Regions from separate parts of the Paenibacillus sp. FSL W7-1088 genome, predicted to be linked through region 1. Evidence: riboswitches for the same ligand, from Rfam matches in the RefSeq annotation. Region 1 holds a riboswitch; each other region holds the start of a gene.
The links. Region 1 has a riboswitch for cyclic di-AMP ahead of MKY42_RS00150 (3D domain-containing protein). Riboswitches for the same ligand answer to the same signal wherever they lie in the genome.
Positions count from the first base shown of each region.

Region 2: another riboswitch for cyclic di-AMP. It lies ahead of MKY42_RS10965 (C40 family peptidase); the one in region 1 lies ahead of MKY42_RS00150 (3D domain-containing protein).
Region 3: another riboswitch for cyclic di-AMP. It lies ahead of MKY42_RS19340 (3D domain-containing protein); the one in region 1 lies ahead of MKY42_RS00150 (3D domain-containing protein).

Region 1 covers NZ_CP150216.1:31,985-38,384, forward strand. The annotation lists gene MKY42_RS00145 (TatD family hydrolase) at 29-799, shown strand; cyclic di-AMP (ydaO/yuaA leader) riboswitch at 1,041-1,294, shown strand; gene MKY42_RS00150 (3D domain-containing protein) at 1,568-2,752, shown strand; gene rnmV (ribonuclease M5) at 2,908-3,453, shown strand; gene rsmA (16S rRNA (adenine(1518)-N(6)/adenine(1519)-N(6))-dimethyltransferase RsmA) at 3,458-4,360, shown strand; gene yabG (sporulation peptidase YabG) at 4,420-5,316, shown strand; gene MKY42_RS00170 (Veg family protein) at 5,470-5,745, shown strand; gene MKY42_RS00175 (small, acid-soluble spore protein, alpha/beta type) at 5,991-6,167, shown strand; gene ispE (4-(cytidine 5'-diphospho)-2-C-methyl-D-erythritol kinase) at 6,317-6,400, shown strand, end outside.
Region 2 covers NZ_CP150216.1:2,357,326-2,363,725, reverse strand. The annotation lists gene pelA (pectate lyase) at 1-398, opposite strand, end outside; cyclic di-AMP (ydaO/yuaA leader) riboswitch at 809-940, shown strand; gene MKY42_RS10965 (C40 family peptidase) at 946-1,410, shown strand; gene MKY42_RS10960 (carboxymuconolactone decarboxylase family protein) at 1,516-1,845, opposite strand; gene MKY42_RS10955 (hypothetical protein) at 1,964-2,182, opposite strand; gene MKY42_RS10950 (hypothetical protein) at 2,306-2,635, opposite strand; gene MKY42_RS10945 (xanthine phosphoribosyltransferase) at 2,734-3,315, opposite strand; gene MKY42_RS10940 (hypothetical protein) at 3,521-4,579, shown strand; gene MKY42_RS10935 (glycosyltransferase family 4 protein) at 4,670-5,800, opposite strand; gene MKY42_RS10930 (GNAT family N-acetyltransferase) at 6,244-6,400, opposite strand, start outside.
Region 3 covers NZ_CP150216.1:4,320,469-4,326,868, reverse strand. The annotation lists gene MKY42_RS19350 (ABC transporter substrate-binding protein/permease) at 1-140, shown strand, start outside; gene MKY42_RS19345 (amino acid ABC transporter ATP-binding protein) at 127-849, shown strand; cyclic di-AMP (ydaO/yuaA leader) riboswitch at 1,136-1,332, shown strand; gene MKY42_RS19340 (3D domain-containing protein) at 1,335-2,003, shown strand; gene MKY42_RS19335 (polysaccharide deacetylase family protein) at 2,138-2,926, opposite strand; gene MKY42_RS19330 (hypothetical protein) at 3,074-3,418, shown strand; gene MKY42_RS19325 (PspA/IM30 family protein) at 3,548-4,219, shown strand; gene MKY42_RS19320 (DUF350 domain-containing protein) at 4,315-4,716, shown strand; gene MKY42_RS19315 (DUF4178 domain-containing protein) at 4,740-5,246, shown strand; gene MKY42_RS19310 (DUF4247 domain-containing protein) at 5,258-6,004, shown strand; gene MKY42_RS19305 (HNH endonuclease) at 6,118-6,400, opposite strand, start outside.

The DNA.
Region 1 (6,400 bases):
TAATTCGACATGAAGGGAGAAATACAGCATGATGTTGTTCGACACACATACACACCTGGATGCACCACAATTCGACGAGGACCGCGAGGAAATGATTCAGCGTGCTGTGGATGCGGGCGTTAGTCGCATGATTAACGTTGGCTTTAACCGGGAGACTATTCCATCCACGATGAAGTTGGCTGAAACCTATGATTTTATATATGCTGCGGTAGGCTGGCACCCAGTGGATGCAATCACGATGCAGGAGGGTGATCTGGAATGGATTGCGTCTTTATGCAAGCATGAAAAAGTGGTAGCTATCGGTGAAATTGGTCTAGACTATTATTGGGACACTTCACCGAAAGAGGTTCAACATCGCGTATTACGACAACAAATTGGTCTTGCCCGTGAGTTAAATATGCCGATTGTCATTCACAACCGGGATGCGCATGAGGATATTGTAAAGATTTTGCGTGAAGAGAAGGCAGGAGAAGTAGGCGGTGTTATGCATTCCTTCTCTGGCAGCTGGGAAACGGCGAAAATGTGCCTGGATTTGGGCTTCCATCTTTCCTTCGGAGGGCCAATCACGTTCAAAAATGCGAAGCAGCCTAAAGAGGTGCTTGAGAAGGTTCCGATGGACCGATTTTTCATTGAAACCGATGCTCCTTATCTAACACCTCACCCTTATCGTGGAAAACGAAATGAGACAGCGCATGTACGTCTGGTTGCAGAAGCAGCTGCGGAAATTAAAGGCATTTCGGTAGAGGAAATTGCAGCAATAACGACCAAAAATGCCATGGAACGATTTGGGATTCGTTAAAATATCGAGCAAAACGGGTGAAAAAGTGAGTTAGGCGGAGTTAATTTGCTTTTTGATCCAAATAAATCAAGAATATTACAATATTTTAACCAAATATTTAGAAAAACGTACTTGAACAACGCTTTACAACATGCATAGAAACAGGATATCATCTTTTCAGTGAATTGTTGTGCGGAAAATTGGACAGATGTTCGGGGGATGAACAAAGGGACACTTTCCGATGAAACAACATTACTTTCATGAATCAGTCTCGCTGAGTCTCCGTTAACGGAGAGCGGGGGAACCAATAAGGCTTAAACATCGGTGTTTTCAGCCGATGCGCAAAATGCGCTGACCCAAAAGCAGCGTATAAATCTGCGAAGCCATATTTGATTTCTTCTTTGGGTCTCGGGGTGAATTCAAGGGCGTCCGCCATGAGCGGATGACCGGAGATAGGGCGGCTCTCTTTCGCCCGAACCCGACAGCTAACCTCGCAAGCGGAAAAAGAGAGGCAACCTCGTGCATGAATTTCCGATATTCAGAATCATTCGGAAGCCACGAAAGAGTTCCTCTTAAACTCTTTCTTTGGCTTTTTTGTTTTTGAATAAAAGAAATACGGTCATCATACGGTAAGTATTCAGGAGGATGACATCATGTTGCGAAGATTGATTCATGGTGCAGAACCGGATTATGTTGGTCCGATCTGTGTTCTGTAGAAAATTTGGTATAGTCGCGTCAAAGACATCATGCATTACTTTAGACGGCGAGGCTATGAAGGAGGACGGAGAAGTGGGCACATTCCAACCAGAAGAGACCCATGAGTCACGATCATCCAGTAAGTCTTTCGCGTTGCGGTGGAAGCATGAGAACTTGCGTCAAATGGCATTGATCGCGATTTTCTCAATTGCGCTTACAATCATGATCTTGTTAGTCGTTTACGGTCAGGCCGGGAAACAAATTTCACTGGTTATTGATGGCAAAGCTCAAGCGGTAGAGACTCGTACAGGAATGCTTCAGGAAATGCTGGAGGAGCAGTCAATCACAGTCAGCCCTCACGATCAGGTATCCATGCCCTTGAATGGGGCGATCACAGATGGAGACCGCATCGTTATTGAGCGGGCCGTTCCAGTTAATATTACGGCAGACGGAGACACCAAGACTCTGTATACAACCGATTCATCGGTAAAAGATGCGATTAAAAAATCAGGTATTCAGATTGCAAGTGAAGACAAAGTGTATCCGGCGCTTGGAACCACTATTGAAGCGGATATGAAAATCCGTGTAGTGCGTGTAACAAAGCGTACGGTGGACGTGGAACAGCCGATTGCTTACAAAGTGATCAAAACGGCTGACCCTAGCTTGTACAAAGGCGACAATCGTGTCGTTGTGAGCGGTAAAGAAGGCACACTTGTACAGCATATTGAAAAGGTGTTCCAGGATGGAGAATTGGTCTCCAAAAAAATGGTGGGCAAATCGGTCGCAACGAATCGCGTTGATAAAGTGATCGCCGTTGGTACCAAAGCCAAACCTGTTGTGAAAGAGCCAGTGATTCAGACGGTATCGGCGCAGACTTCCACGACAAAAACAGCAACAACAACGAACTCGAAGAAAACCGCTGCCTCGGGCAGCAAAGTAATTACCGTCTCAGGCAGTTCTTTTAAATATTCTAAAGTGTTGAAAAATGTATCCATGACGGCATACTCTTCTGAAGAGCCCGGTATCGGCACAAAAACGGCATCAGGTACTCGGGTAACCGAGGGACGTACCATTGCGGTTGATCCCAAAGTCATTCCAATTGGCTGGTGGGTATATATCGAGGGCCTTGGCTTCCGTCGTGCGGAAGACACAGGTGGTGCCATTAAAGGCAACAAAATTGATGTGTATTATGATAGTGTGAAGCATGCCCTGAACTTCGGACGGAAGAAAGGCAAGACGGTATATGTGATTGGTCCGGTGAAGCCGGAAGCGAACTAAAATCGTTTTACTTTGAAATGGGAATGCTATAAAATATAAGCATGAATGATTCATGCGGAATATGCGGCGGAGGGGTCTGAATTCAGTCTCCCCCGCCGTTTGGCAGAGAAGAGGATACTCCTCTTCTTTTTGCGTTAGAAAGGAAGAAATGGAACATGATAAAAGAAGTGATCGTGGTGGAAGGTCGTGACGACACCGTAGCTATTCGACGTGCGGTTCAGGCAGATACGATCGAGACTGGTGGGTCGGCCATCAACCAGCGTATTCTAAAGCGCATTGCACTTGCCCAAGAGAGACGTGGTGTCATCGTACTGACAGACCCGGATCATGCTGGTGAACGTATTCGTAAAATCATCGCCAATAAAGTACCTGGCTGCAAGCATGCCTTCATCCCGGAGGCAGATGCTACGCGTAAAGGCGACATCGGAGTGGAGAACGCCTCACCTGAGGCCATTCGTCATGCACTGGCACGTGTACACACGTCTTATGAAGGCGCACCCAGTCTGATCGATTGGGAGGATCTGATTGCGGCGGGACTGATTGTGCACCCACAGGCTGCTGCACGTCGTATGGAGATGGGCAATCTGCTGGGCATAGGATATTGCAACGGCAAGCAGTTCCACAAGCGGTTGAGTGTATTCCAGATTACCCGGGAAGAGTTCTCCGCAGCATTATCGCAAATTGAACGTGAAGGATTGTGAGCGTATGAAGGGCATGGAAGAAACGGTAGAGATTGCAACCCCCAAACGAACCAAAGAAATTATTCAAAGACACGGATTTTCATTCAAGAAGAGCCTGGGTCAGAACTTTCTGATCGATCAAAATATATTGAACAAAATTGTAAATGCAGCTGATTTGGACGAGTCCAAGGGTGCACTTGAGATCGGACCAGGTATCGGCGCCCTCACAGAACGTCTGGCTCGGGTAGCCGGGCCTGTAACGGCTGTAGAGATTGATCAGCGGCTGCTGCCGATTCTGGGTGAAGTGATGCAGCCTTATCCGAATGTTCGTGTGCATCATGGGGATGTGCTGAAGCTGGATCTGGCTGAGCTGTTCCGCACCGATTTTGGAACGGTAGATAAAGTGAGTGTTGTGGCCAATCTGCCTTATTATGTAACGACGCCAATCATGATGAAACTGCTCGAAGAGAAGCTGCCTGTAGACAGCATTGTGGTCATGATCCAGAAGGAAGTGGCTGAACGCATGGCTGCTGCTCCTGGATCTAAGGACTATGGCAGTCTGAGCATTGCAGTCCAGTACTACAGTATGCCTGAATTGGTCTGTATTGTTCCGCCCACGGTATTTATTCCGCAGCCTAATGTGGAATCGGCTGTAATCAAGTTAAAGGTGCGTGAGCAACCGCCGGTTGAAGTTCCCGACGAGGCACATTTCTTCGAAGTGGTACAGGCTTCATTCGCGCAGCGTAGAAAAACAATCTCCAATAATTTGAAAGCTCGTTTCTTCACAAAGGAGAACAGAGAACAGGCTGATCAGCTGCTGGAGCAGGCTGGTATTCAGCCTTCGAGACGGGGAGAAACATTGAGCCTGCAGGAGTATGCGACACTCAGTAACGTAATGTGGGAAGCTGGGGTACGCGCAGCTCTGTAAAATTCGGATGAACCAATCCGGGTTTCTGCCCATACGATGGGGTAGAGGTGATAATGTTGATGAATATCGGAGACTTGGTCGTTCGAAAGTCATACGGTGGAGATGTGACTTTCCGGTTGGAAGGCCTCCAGTCGGACGGTGCCATCATTAAAGGGACCGAGTTCCGGCTGTTAGCCGATTCCCCTGTGGACGATTTGATACAGGTTCCTTATGAACCGCAGAGTGCCAAGACGAGGCAGGCTCACGTGAAGGCGCATCAGACGCTCTCACGCTTGCAGCAGAATCGAATGGAACAGGCCGAGCGCAATCGTGAAGGTTTGGTTCAGGAATGGTCTGTTCAACAAGAACCCGCCTATTTTGAGATGCCTGGCAAAGTACTGCACTTGGATGGCGATCCTAATTATCTAAAAAAAAGCATGAACCTTTATGAGCAGCTTCGTGTTCCCGCAGAGGGGCAATACGTACATGAGTCTGCCATGGCGGACACTTTATATCGTCTGCTGCCCAAAGTTCGCCCGGACATTGTTGTCATTACTGGCCATGATGGTGTACTTAAGACTCGTCAGCCCTATGACTTATATAGTCTGGGCAGCTACAAAAATTCGCAAAACTTCGTATCCGCTATTCAGGTGGCTAGGCAATATGAACGCCATCTCGATGCGCTCACGATTGTAGCTGGTGCGTGTCAGTCCCACTTTGAGGCCTTGCTGCGTGCTGGAGCGAACTTTGCCAGTTCACCAGGCCGAATTCTCATTCATGCTTTAGACCCGGTCTATGTGGCAGCCAAGGCAGCCTTCACGTCAGTGCGCGAAACCGTGAATATGAATGACATTTTGCATAACACGATTAGTGGCAGCCAGGGTGTGGGCGGCGTTGAGACACGGGGGAGTTATCGGGTAGGTCTGCCCGGATTGAATGATTTATCCACGTTAAAAGTGAATCCATCAGCCGTCTGAAGATGGCAGAAGAAAGCCTCATTTAGGGGCTTTTTTTGTTTGCAAAAAAATTCATTGACAACAACTTTTTGATACTGATATAATAATTAGTTTTGATTTGACAATGACTGTAAAATCCGGTATAATGGACAAGAAAAGAGGTGGTCGTCGACAATGGCTAAAAATACGCTATTGGATATCAAACGCAATCTCGATGCACATATCGGTCAGAAAATTATGCTGCGGGCTAATGGTGGCCGCCGTAAGACCATTGAGCGTACGGGTGTATTGGAAGAAACGTACCCTTCTGTTTTTATTGTCAAGCTTGATGAGGAGCAAGAAACATTCAAGCGAGTATCCTACAGTTATGCTGATATACTTACGGAATCGGTGGAAGTCATGGTATTTGATCCAGGCAGCCAGACGCATAGCTCCTACATGGAGACGTAAGTATCGATTTACGGCGATTCTGCCCCCTTGGGCAGGTCGCTTTTTTTATTTTGAAAAAATCCCGCTCGGTTCATGGGAGAGCCATAGTTGATCAGGAATGAGTCTGGGGAAGAAGCGGCATACTATTTGGACAGGTTCAAGGCATTATTCTTAAGTAGATCAAATGAATTGGCTTGGCCTGGGGGCAATTAGTCCCGGATACCAATGGACTTATCATGAATGAACTATTTGGAGGAGGATGATCCATGAGCCGGAGAAGAAGAAGTGTAATGTCGGATGAACTCAAGAATGAACTGGCAAAAGACCTGGGGTTCTATGATACTGTCCAGCAGGAAGGTTGGGGCGGGATCAAAGCGAAGGATGCGGGCAATATGGTGAAACGGGCCATTCAACTTGCGGAAGAAGCTGCACGCAAATCGTAATCCGGTTCAATCGGTTTGGAGAGCGGGGCAATCCGGCAGGAATGACCTCGCTTTTTCCCCATGGATGCGGAATAGAAATGACTTGACAGCCCCATTTTGATATAATATGTTAAGTTGTCTTAGGGAAAAGGTGAGGACGGGTGAACGCCTTGAAAATTTACGAAAAAGCGCCTGCTAAAATCAATTTGATGCTAGACGTTTTACATAAAAGAAGAGATGGATTCCACGAAGTT
Region 2 (6,400 bases), 2.3 Mb from region 1:
AAGGTGATGTGCTTGTGATAACCGGAGCTTTGGTATACCTGTGGCCAACCCCCATTGGAGTACTGCATATTCAGCAAAAAGTTGATTCCTTTGATGGCAGCAGCCGAATAACGCGGATCATTCGTCTTTTTGAATTCCTTGGCTAACCTTCTAATTTCTGAGTATGTAGCTTTGTTATCAATCGTAGATTTGGCCCACTCACCACTTGTTTCTTTGTAATCCTTCTTCCATCCCCCGTCTGGATGTTGATTCTTCAAAATGTCCGAGATACTTGCTGTCGTTCCAGAGGCGTCTGCAGCAGAGACCTTAGCAGCAGGCTGAAATACCATTCCGACAACGGAGAAAACCATTGTACATGCCATAACCAAAGATGCAAACCTTGTTTTTGCCTTCAACATAGATTAGAAACACTCCTCAATTCATTTTCTGCAAACTGTTCCCCTGCTAATCTATCCCCCTTATATTTGTTTTATAATCAAACTATTTCTTTTAATCCAATAAATGGAATGCACAAAAAGAATTCTATGCAAAAAGATGAATTTTGTCAATATTTGCAACAACATGTAACAAATTCTTTGGACAACCTATAATTATCGTCTAATTGGATGTGAGAAAGCCAATAAATTGTCCAATTTCTCTCCTTCTGAAACAGTAGTTACTTTTTTGTCATTTATTAGAACCCATCATTCGAGTTATTTCTACATAAAAAGCGATAATTCCGTTAACATTGAGATGATAAGAAGGGTTCAAGATCGGTTTGACATTTTCGCATTTATGCAATATAGTTTCAAAAGGTTACAAAAACTTAATTATTCATTTGCCGAGTTTCATGTTTGAAAACGGGGGAACCATTTTGGGTGAATTATTCTTATACATAGGAAATATAGGGAACCTTCTACCGAACCCTTAGCTAACTCCGTAGGCATCGAAGGGAGAACAACAATTTTGAAAAAGCTTATCATTTCTATTTTTGGAGCAGCAGTTCTATTTACATCCGGTGCAGCAAGCACAGAGGCAAGCAGTATTAACACCGTCGTTAACAACATGACAGGCATTCCTTACAAATGGGGCGGCACGACACTCGCCGGGTTTGATTGCTCTGGATTTATGAGATATATTTTCAACAAATATAGCATTGAATTACCACGTACTTCCCAGCAGCAAGCGAAGGCCGGAACACCGGTATCCAAAGCTAATCTGCGTACAGGTGACCTGGTATTCTTTAATACGATGGGCAATGGCATTTCTCATACAGGAGTATATATCGGGGGCGGACAGTTCGCTCATGCTTCCAGCAGTAAGGGTGTCAGCATCACCCAATTATCCAATCCATATTTCAATGATCGTTATGTAACAGCACGCCGGGTAACAGGTCAGTTTATGTATAACAAAATGCTGGGCAAAATATAAGTTTGATTGGAAATAGCGCAAAGAGGAGGCTCCGGGTGAATCCGGGACCTCCTCTTTGTTTTGGGGCTTTTGTTTACAAATCCGCTGTGCTGTAGACTTCTATACTTAATGTAGAGCCTTCTGTACTCTCATTGCACCTTGAGACAACGCATGGCCTCCGCCTACGGCTCCAGCCACAGCAACCGTCTCCATAATCTCCTGATCGGTCGCTCCTTTGGCACGCGCCTCTTCCACATGGTAAAACGTACATACCTCATTGTTTGCAAACAAACCAATGCCCAGTGCAATCAGCTGTTTGGTCTTGGCATCAATTTCCCCAGCCTGAAAACATTCTCCAGTGAACTCATGATAAGACTTCACCACAGCTGGCAGCACGTCGCTTAATTCACCAATCTGATCTTTATAGGCATGAACCTTATCATTCATCAATGTCATGGTTACCGCACATCCTCTCGGCTGATATGTTACAAGCTCTCACTGTACCTATCTTTTCACCCGAGAGGTGCAATTATGCCAAAACACCCATGGTAAATGAACCTAAAAAACGCATGTCCTATTCTTCGAGCGGACTCTTACGTGGCTCGCTGAACAACTGATACTGATAATTCCGGTCCAGCTTGACCACACGACGATTCTGACGGCGAATGAGCACCTGCTCCCCGTCCCAGGCAACCACAATGCCTGTCACATCATTGGACTGAATTTCGTCCCGTACTACCCTTACTTTTTCACCCGATAAACGCAGTGCATCCAATTCTTCATCACTGATCATATTCATGGCGCCTACTTTCCCAAAAAAATTATTTACAAAAAGAGACCTAAATGAAAAGTCATTTAGGTCTCACGTGACTGTATTGGACTGTCATGTCATTCGAAAGTATGTCCCGACTGAAAGTTACCGCTGCGCGTGCTCTTTGCTGTCGTTCTTCTCAAACCAAAAATCAAGCACTTTGGCGGACATCACACGTTCTTCAAGGTACTCCACTTGATGCGGTGTAAATTGTTCTTTCCAAGAGAAGGACAACTCTTCGCACAAGCCTACAATCGTCAGCAATTCTGACCAGGCAACGTAGCGTTTGTACCAGAAAAATTGAGGATGTTCAATCATATAGGGATAAAGGTCATCGAATTCCGTATGTTTACAATCCAGGGCACGCTCAAAATGTACTTTCGATTCCGCCAGCTTATCAATAAAAAATTGTTCTGTTGCCGGTTGGTTACCCATGGTGTTGCCTCCTCTCCCTAACATAACCCCATTATAAATGAAATCAGCGGTCATGCAAAGGCATTGTTATAAAAATAGGCACTTTTTCCTTTAAAAAGTCACAATTCGTTATCGTCAAATTGCACGGTGCCATCGTTCAAAGAACGAATACGCACCAACGCTTCAACCGGAATGCCCTGCTCACGAATGGTGCGCGCTCCGGCCTGAAAACATTTTTCGACCACGACACCGAATCCAACCAGTTCCGCACCCGAACGTTCGATAATTTTGATGACACCACGAGCGGCATCGCCATTGGCAATGATATCGTCAATAAACAAAATACGGTCATTCTCATGAATATATTCACGGGACACCATAATATCCGTTACAATCCCTTTGGTAAAAGAAGGTACTCTTTCACAGTAGGCATCGGGGTCAGCCAAAAGTGTTTTTTTGCGACGGGCAAATACCAGCGGAACACCCAGTTCATGTGCAGCAGCAAAGGCGACCGGAATCCCGGAAGACTCCACTGTAATGACCCGAGTTACACCACTTTCACGAAAACGAGCGGCAAATTCCCTTCCCATTTCCATCGTCAATGCAGGATCAATCTGGTGATTCAGCAGACCATCCAGCTTCAGCACCTGATCTGACATGACTACGCCTTCTTGTAAAATTCGTTGTTTCAATACTTCCATAATTTGACCTCCCAAGCCGTTCCTATGACGTAAAAGTATCATAGATCCCGCTATCAGTTCAAGCGAAATTGCCTTTGCTCTTGTTCAGAGCATGTTAAATGACCCTTTGCCATACTTCAATTGTCATGAGTTTGACGGGTCAAGCATACCTTGTACCATGGCACCCGCATGTCCAAACTATTCAGGGGCCTGAGAGGGGAAACGCATGAAACAGGCATTTCGGGTGCTGCAGATCGCATTTACATACATTGGAACGGTAGTTGGAGCCGGCTTTGCAACAGGGCAGGAGATATTGCAGTTTTTTACCCAGTATGGCAAATGGGCCACCATTACCATCGGCTTATCGACCATGCTCTTTGTCTGGTTAGGTACAAAAATGATGCTGATTGCCCATGATACCGGCTCGCGCTCATACGAAGATCTCAACAAACATCTATTCGGCCATAAAGCAGGAAACTGGATTACCTGGGTTACCCTTCTGATCCTCATTGGAGTAAACAGTGTCATGCTGGCAGGAGCAGGGTCGGTCTTTGTAGAGCATCTGGGACTTCATTATCAGACCGGACTGATTGTCACCCTTATCGGTACTTATCTGCTGCTTGGACGGGGCATTCAGGCCATTCTGCAAATGAACAGTATCGTAGTGCCCATGATGCTTCTGCTATCTCTGCTTATGATCATCAGCACCATAAATCATCCCGGCGCAAACCGATTTATTACATTAACCACCGACAGCAATCCAATACGGGTCTGGTTATCTCCTCTGTTGTATGCTTCATTCAACCTGGCTCTTGCCCAAGCTGTACTCGTTCCGGTGGGGAATCAGATTCGCAGCCGAAAGGTACTGAAATGGGGCGGCGTTCTGGGCGGAATTGGTGTAGGATTCATGCTTATGGCAGCCCACTTCGCCATGTCGGCCCAGATGCCTGGCATCACACAATTTGAAATTCCGATGGGCAGCATTGCCTTTCAACTTGGATGGGTAGTCCAGTCTATCTATGTATCTCTGATTTTCATGGAAATCTTCAGTACGTTTGTAGCCGATATTTATGGAATGACCCTCCAACTCAGACAGCATGTCCACGTACATCCCAAACTAATCATACTGGCCATCATGCTGCTATGTTATTCGCTCAGCCAGTTTGGATTCAGTTCCCTGCTCTCTATTCTTTACCCCATTTTCGGCAGTTTGGCACTGGTCTGGGGTGCAAAATTAGTAATGGATCGATGGGGAAGCTTTCGCGGACGCAAAAAACATCTATAACAACGTATCCTTTTGTTGCGAAACATCATTTCCCTAAACATAAAAAAGCCGCTGTTCTCACAGCGGCTTCCTTCTTTCCCTTTTCAGAAACTAGACCTGGCTCGGAAATTGTAAATACATTTTTTTCAGTTCATTGACTGATCTGCCCAAAGAGTAATGGGTTTTGGCCTTCTCACATGCCGAACGGGCAAGCTCATAACGATACGCCGGGTCAACCATCACCTTCTCCAGCGCTTCTGCCAATGCAGATGGATCTTCTGAAGGCACCAGCAAGCCATTACTGCCGTTTTCGATCTGCTCTGGTATGCCGCCAACATCTGTACCTACAAGGGCAAGACAGCTAAGCGCTGCCTCCGCAAAAACAGACCCGAACGCCTCCGCCCGCGAAGGAAGCACAAAGATATCAAAAAATGGCATGAATTCCTCGGGGTGCAGCGTGTAACCATAAAAAATAGTCTCATTATAAATGCCCAGCCGTTGGGCCAATTCTTCCAAGTCCGGACGGATCGGTCCGTCCCCAATAATATGAAGCACATAGTCATGTCCCCGCGCTTTCAGTTCGGCACAGGCTTTGAACAGAATATCCAGCCCTTTCGCCGGAACCAGGCGGCATACGGTGACCAGCTGTGGTATCGCATTCTCATGGGGAATGGGTTTAAACCGTTTCTCATCAAAACCGTTCGGAATTACACCGATAACATCGGGATGCTGCACATAGGGCGCCAGATAACGACGGAAAGAATCCGACACCGTTAACAACCGCTCTGCCTGGTGCTCCAGCTCACCATAGATGGCCAGCAAGAATTGATGCTCCGGTCCATCCGGCTCAATGCGTCCATTCAGAATCAGCTCTCGCTCATAACTGGAGTGGATCGTTTGAATGAGAGGAACATCCGGGAAAACCTTCTTCATTGCAAGCCCCGCAATAGGGTGATGGGCATGGATCAGATCGTAAGGCTTCTGAATACGCAGCTTGGTCCACCACAAGTAATCCCGGTAGGTTTGCATATATTTTTGCACGACAGGACTATCCTGATACTGCGTCCAATCGAACGTCTCAAACTGGATATCTTCTCTGCCCTTGTTGCGAATTCGCTTAGGCAGTGAGAACAGATCCATCTCCCACCTCGGGGTTGTAAACCTCTCTTGCATATACGGAATCATAGAGGATACACCTCCGGGCTGCTCCGGAGGAAAGAAAAGCGCCTGCAGCAATCTCACCGTTAGTTTCCCCCTTTCTAGCATAAGTCTTTTCATTACATCTTCAATCATGATATATCAGAACATATGTTCAGTAAAGGTACAAAATGAGATTCCTTATCACTAGGTCATTTACAGCTGAATAATAGAATTCATTTCAATATCCATTGTACCATGTTGGTTCTGACGCTGACGACATGACGAATATTGTTAGGTACTGTGTCAACTTCACCGGAAGTAACCGCTCTCTGGCTGCCTTTATTTACTATACGTTCATCTTTTTCATCTTGTTTGAGCGTAAGCCCTCACTCCGGAGACGTATATACAACATATTCAGGAGATGCTCGGCTAAGAAGCGGATGTATGGTTTGAAAGTTCAACCTCTTTGTCCACACGCAAATGAAAGCCGGTGAGCAATGGTAGCTCCCGGCTTTTTGAATGCACTAGATATGTTGGATACAGTGTTATACAGACCGGTGTGTGACCGCCTTCTCATACGTACTGAAGCCATCTGTCTCTCCCACAAAAGTATAGCCGTTACGCGTATAGAATGCGTTCAATGTTGCGTTGTCCGCTCCACAATCCAATCGGACGATATGTTTATCCTCAAACTGGATCCCA
Region 3 (6,400 bases), 3.0 Mb from region 1:
CAAGTGTGGTCAAAAATATTACGTATCAAGGGATGAATCCATTCCTGATTGCGGCAGCCATCTACTTTGTGCTGACGTTCATTTTGTCCAAACTGCTGGGTCGACTGGAAAGGAAGTTGGGTGCAAGTGATAGACGTTAGACAATTATATAAATCCTATGATAAGAACGAAGTGCTTAAAGGCATTAACGTAACGATTGGCAAAGGCGAGGTTGTCGTGGTCATCGGTCCGTCCGGATCGGGGAAAAGTACCTTTTTGCGTTGTCTGAACTTACTGGAGAAACCTACTTCCGGTGAGATTAACTTTGAGGGAGTTTCGATCACTGACCCGAAACACAACATTAATGCAACTCGTGAAAAAATGGGGATGGTATTCCAGCATTTCAATCTGTTTCCGCACAAAACGGTGCAGCAGAACATTACGATTGCTCCCATTAAAGTGAAGAAACAGCCTGCACATGAAGCGGAACAAATCTGTGCAGATTTGCTCAAGACGGTGGGCCTCTCTGACAAAAAAGACGCCTATCCAAATCAGCTGTCCGGTGGACAGAAACAACGGATAGCTATTGCAAGAGCGCTCGCGATGCAGCCGCATGTCATGCTCTTTGACGAGCCAACGTCTGCACTGGACCCTGAAATGGTGGGTGAAGTCCTGGATGTTATGAAGCGGCTTGCAGAGGGCGGCATGACCATGGTTATTGTGACGCATGAGATGGGCTTCGCACGCGAAGTGGGTGACCGCATCCTGTTTATGGATGGCGGGGTAATTGTAGAAGAAGGAACGCCTGCTGAAGTGTTCGGTGAGCCCAAGCATGCACGTACACGTGACTTCCTTGCTAAAGTGCTCTAATACATCCAAGTTATTCAGGATGAAGATCAGGATGAAATTGCAAAATCTATACTTTGGATGAGAATTTCATCCCCTCATACATCCCTGTCGACGACCCGTCGGCAGGGATTGTTTTGTTATGTAAGGAAACGCACGGATTAACATAAAAAGTAACGTTTCTGTCATCAGCGATATAAGCTCAAATAGACATTTTTTTGAAAAAAACCGCTTAGATTCAGCCATGATGTTGAAGTGAATTAGACAGATGGTAACATTTACTACGACTCTTGGTTACAAAATTGTGATATATTTGTTCCTGCCGAAACTTCCGGAGTTGGGAGTGCGGGGGATGTAACGATGCAGAGTGTGCTTGGGGAAGAATCATTTGCACACGGCTTGGGGTGAATTAGGGCTACATAAATTCTTAATGTAATTGAACCTATAGGGTGGTTTCCTCCATCCGAATCCGACAACTAACTTCGCAGGCATAATGAGGGAGGAAGACCATGATTAACAAGAAACGTATAGCCAAAACAGCAACAGCTTTGCTGACAGCAGCAATGCTCATTCAGGCCGTTCCGGCTCACGCTGATTCAGTTCATGTGGCCAAAGAGGGGGATACCTTCTATACCTTATCCAAACAATACGGAGTTGGACTTAACGCTCTTATCAAAGCTAACAATGACATTTCAGCTTACAACATTTATGGTGGTTTGAAAATTACGATTCCTGGAAAAACAACGTACACAGCTTCTGCTGCAGAAGCTAAAACGGAGGCTAAAACGATCACTACTGCAAGTCTTGACGTTAATGCAGATAGTAAAGTTGTACAAGCCTGGGGAAAAACGTTTGATTACAGCAAAGCGGTCGATGTCAAAGCAACAGCATACTCCGCGGACGCTTCCGAAAATGGAGGATGGGGTGCTGTGGACTACTTCGGTAACCCGCTCGAATTGGGAACCATTGCAGTAGACCCAAGTATTATTCCATTGGGAACTAAGGTACTGGTAACAGGTCATACACACCCAGGACTGCCAAAACAGGCATTTGTCGCTACGGCTCGTGATGTGGGCAGCGCCATTAAAGGCCATAAGATCGATATCTTTATTCCTGGCAGCAAACAATCCGTGAGCACATTTGGTATTCAGGATGTTGAACTTTACATTTTGAAATAAAAATCAAAGCGTAGCTGCACATCATCATATGTGATTCCAACTAAATCTAAATTAAACAGTAAAGGGTGTCCCTTAATCACGAGAATGTGATTGAAGGGCACCCTTTTGAATATCCGACTTCTGGATTCTTTGACCTATTTGCCCTTTGGCAGTTCTAGCATTTCGTCCAAAGTCACCAGCTCGTACCCGCGGTTACGCAATTCCTCGATAACTTCAGGCAACGCCTCGATGGACCCACTCAGCTTTGATCCGACACCGCCTCCTGCATGCTGAAGAACAATGGAACCCGGTTTGACGGCGGACAGGATGTTTTGTTTGACTTCCTCTTTGGAGAGGCCCTTCCAGTCCAGGGAATCGACATTCCAGTTCACAATGCTGTAATGTTGTTTGGCTGCCCATTGCAGCTGCTGCTCGTTAATGTCGCCGTAAGGTGGACGAATCATTTTGGGTGTGTACCCCACCAGATCCCGAATAATATCCCCGGTATGTAAGATTTGTTTGCGAAATGCATTCATGGTCAGCTTACTGAACTCCGGGTGATTGTAGCTGTGATTGCCAACAATATGCCCTTCCTTCACCATGCGTTTCACTAAATCCGGATGTTTCTCGGCGCGATGTCCCACAATGAAAAACGTAGCCCGCACCTTGTGTTTTTTTAGAATATCCAACACCTGCGGGGTGAACCGTGGATCAGGTACGTCATCAAAAGTCAGTGCGACCTTTTTTGTCGAGGGGCCATTCGTTTTGAATGTATCCGCATATTTCTGTCGGAGCTGTCCCAGCGTCAGCTGCTCCTCTTCGGAAGAATCAGACTTCGAAGCAGGTTCGGTTTGCGGGCTTGAAGAAGCCCATAACTGAGCAGGAGCGTAACTTCCTCCCAGAAGAATGACCATGATGGATAACATGATGAGGCGTATACGCATGTTAGTGCCTCCTTTTCCCAAATTGCGTTCTCTTTGGTATGCCCGGGGCCATCCGTATTTATGCATGATGTGAGATGTTTCATTGCTGATTCAGAAAATCAAAGCCATAATTCCACCATATATATAGAAAAGGACAGGTGGAGCAGGATGAGTACATACGACTTAAATTCCGTTCGGTTACAGGTGATCGAAGCAGGAGAAGATAAGGTTTTTATAATAACTGGAGGCAGATCACACATTGGAGCAGTAGCGATATTTTATCCGGATCGTGAACGGGTGAGTGGAGCTACGGTGCATATTCCAGGACATAAAGAACAAGAACTGTGTGAAAGACTGGCACGTAAGGCTGCCCTGCATTTAAAGGTAACCGTCACTGTGATTATGGGGATTCACTTTGACGCCATTACGCGGATGCAGATTGATGAGATTGTGCAGACTGCAGAGAAGCTGCTTGATGAGGAGCTGTGCCAAACGGGTCGACTAATTCAATAGTTCGATGTAAGCAAAATAGGCTAAAATCGTTTTTTATGATTTTTTTTGTTAAAATTGAAACGAGTAGAACATTGCCACGTATGTATGATTATATACAAGGATGAACTATCGACTAGGAGGAATACCATAATGTCCATTTTCAAACGATTACGCGATTTAACCATGTCTAACATTAACTCTATTATTGACAAGGCAGAAGATCCGATCAAGATGACGGATCAATATATCCGGGATATGCAGGAAGATCTTGAAGATGCGGAGAAAGCTGTTGCTGCACAGATTGCCATTGAGAAGAAATTCAAGCAGCTGTTCGAAGAACAGGAAGCTCTCGTGAAGAAACGTGAGGAGCAAGCACATACAGCAGCACGTGCACAGAATATGGATTTGGCCCGTCGGGCACTGGAAGAGAAAAAAGTCGCTGAAGAGAAGATGGCTGAATACAAAACAAGCTATGATCAAAATAAAGCTTCTGCCGATAACCTTCGTGGCAAGCTGGACGAAATGCGTAAACAATTGACTCAAATGAAAAATAAACGCGAAACATTGGTTGCGCGCTACAACGCGGCAAAAGCTCAAACCGAAATCAACAAGGCGCTGAACGGATTTAGCTCCGACACTGCAAGTGCCGGCATGAAGCGTATGGAAGAAAAAATGATGCAGATGGAAGCTCAGGCTGAAGCCAGCAATGAGATGTCGTCCAAAGGTAAATCGCTGGACGATGAGTTTGAGAAGCTGGGCAAGGATCAGGCTGTCGAGGATGAACTGGCAGCATTGATGAAGCAATACGAAAATAAGAACTAAACCTTGTAAGCAAGCAGGGGCACTAGCGGAGGAGAGACCAGCGTTTCTCCTTCGCTTTTAATTGCGGTTCATGTTGAAATGTGGGGGCTATGTAAATGGATTTGAACATTTTGGCAATGCTGGTCTGGACGTTATCGGGTTCGGTTTTGCTGTTTGTCTTGATGTATGTGGATTCTTTGTTCACGAAGTATAAGGATTTTGCCGAAGTGAAGGCCGGCAATATGGCCGTTACGACACGTATGGTTATGAAGCTGTTTGCTCAGGGATACGTACTCGCCACCTCCATTTCGACAGCGGGTCATCTTGGAGAAGCGTTGCTTGTATCCGTTGTTTCCTTTGTCATTTTGCTGATTCTGGAGAGTGTGGTTCACTTTATGATTCGGAGATGGGCCAACCTGGATCTGGATACGGGAATACAGCAGGGCAAGACAGGTTACGGTTTGTTCTCGGGTGCCCTACATATCGTGGGCGCATTAATTATTGCAGCTTGTTTATAAGATAAAGAACAGGAGTAATGGGCATGAGTGTGTGGAAACGGATTAAAGGGATAATAGCCAAACCTGAACCGCCTAAGGCAGAGAAAACTATGCTTCAGCTGGCACCTGGTGATATCTGTGAGGTTTCGCTGGTCACCTATGAAGTTGTTGGGCGGGTACATCATCGAGCACGGAATGCGGCTGTCCTCACGTTGCAGGATGGTACGGCAATCCGACATTTGCATATTGAAGAACGGGAAATGACCCGGTATGCCCTCTATACACCCATTGATGGACGTCTCGATGCACCGGATGAGGTGCCTACATTGCTGGATCTGGATGGACGTGCGTATCATCTGGAGGAAGAATACGGAGGAATGGTAACCACTGCAGGCAGGACACCCTATGGTCAGGCGGGGGAACAATTAGTATGGCAATATCAGTCTGATGATAACATGCTTTTGCGTGTGGAGTGGCAAGACAGAAGATTTACACTGTATGAGGGTGAGTCCATTCTTCCTGCGGATATCAAAGTGATTCGTTCGAGCTAGGAGAGGTTCCAATGAAAAAGCGCTTGGCACATGGATTAAAATTAATGCTGGTCCTCAGCCTTGTGATGTCGCTGCTGTCCGCGTGCGGAGCACCTTCCGTTCAGGACACATATCCGCTTGAATCGGTCAGCGGCAGTGGTAACACGACATCCTATGTGTACCGAGCTGCCGATCGTACCGTTCCAGAGGTCGCTCAGGAATTATCTGAACAGCGGAAGCCGGATCAGATCTCGGCGGAAAATACAGAGCGGATGTTCCTGGTGTATCAGGACCAGTATTATCATTTGCAGCAAGACCCGAATAAAGTGGAAGACACCTTGGTTGAGGTGGATTCCAAGGAATATGTTCGGCAGAATTATGATTCGTCCTTTTTGCAAGGCTACTTAACCGCAACATTAATCGGTAATTTGTTTGATTCGTTCGGGGGTAGAGGGTCCGGTACGTATCGGGGTTATACGAACAAGGACACGTACAAGCCAAGAGAAGGCTCCTATCGGACACCGACGAGCAGCGATAAAAAGGTGGCTCCACCGATTACCGTTGACCGAAAAGGGTCAATTACCCGGCGTGGCAGCGATAAGGATTCGAGCGTAGGGTCCGGTGGAGGATTATTCAGCCGAAATAAGGAACAAAGCAAAGGTACAATTGATCGTAATAAGAGCAGTGGCGGCCTTGGAGGATTGTTTGATTCACCGAAGAGCTCTTATAAAAAGCCCAAAACGAGGGTTGGCGGTGGCCGAATCATGAGGCGTAGGTAGCACTTCTCATGAAAGGGACCCGCAATATTAAATCATTCGCAGAAGAACAGTGAAAAGGTAAGGTGGAGCGAGCTATGCCACTGAACATGACCTTGGACGCTGTTCTTTTTGTTTTACGATTTGCGGACATGATGAGACTTTCGAACACGAGGAATGGTTGTGGCAGGTTGTTTGCGAATCCAGCGGATATAAGGAGCGATGCGCTCATCTTGCCTTAGTGCCTGTATTCCAGTTAAACCTAAGGTCATAATATCACGATTGGTATATAGGGAATGAATTTGTTTGTGGCAAGGGATACAGAGATCGGCAGTAGGCATGTGCGTTCCGCCCATTTCTTTTGGTGTCAGGTGATGGACGGTTGTCTCGACAGGCTCCCTTCCACATAATTCGCATTGT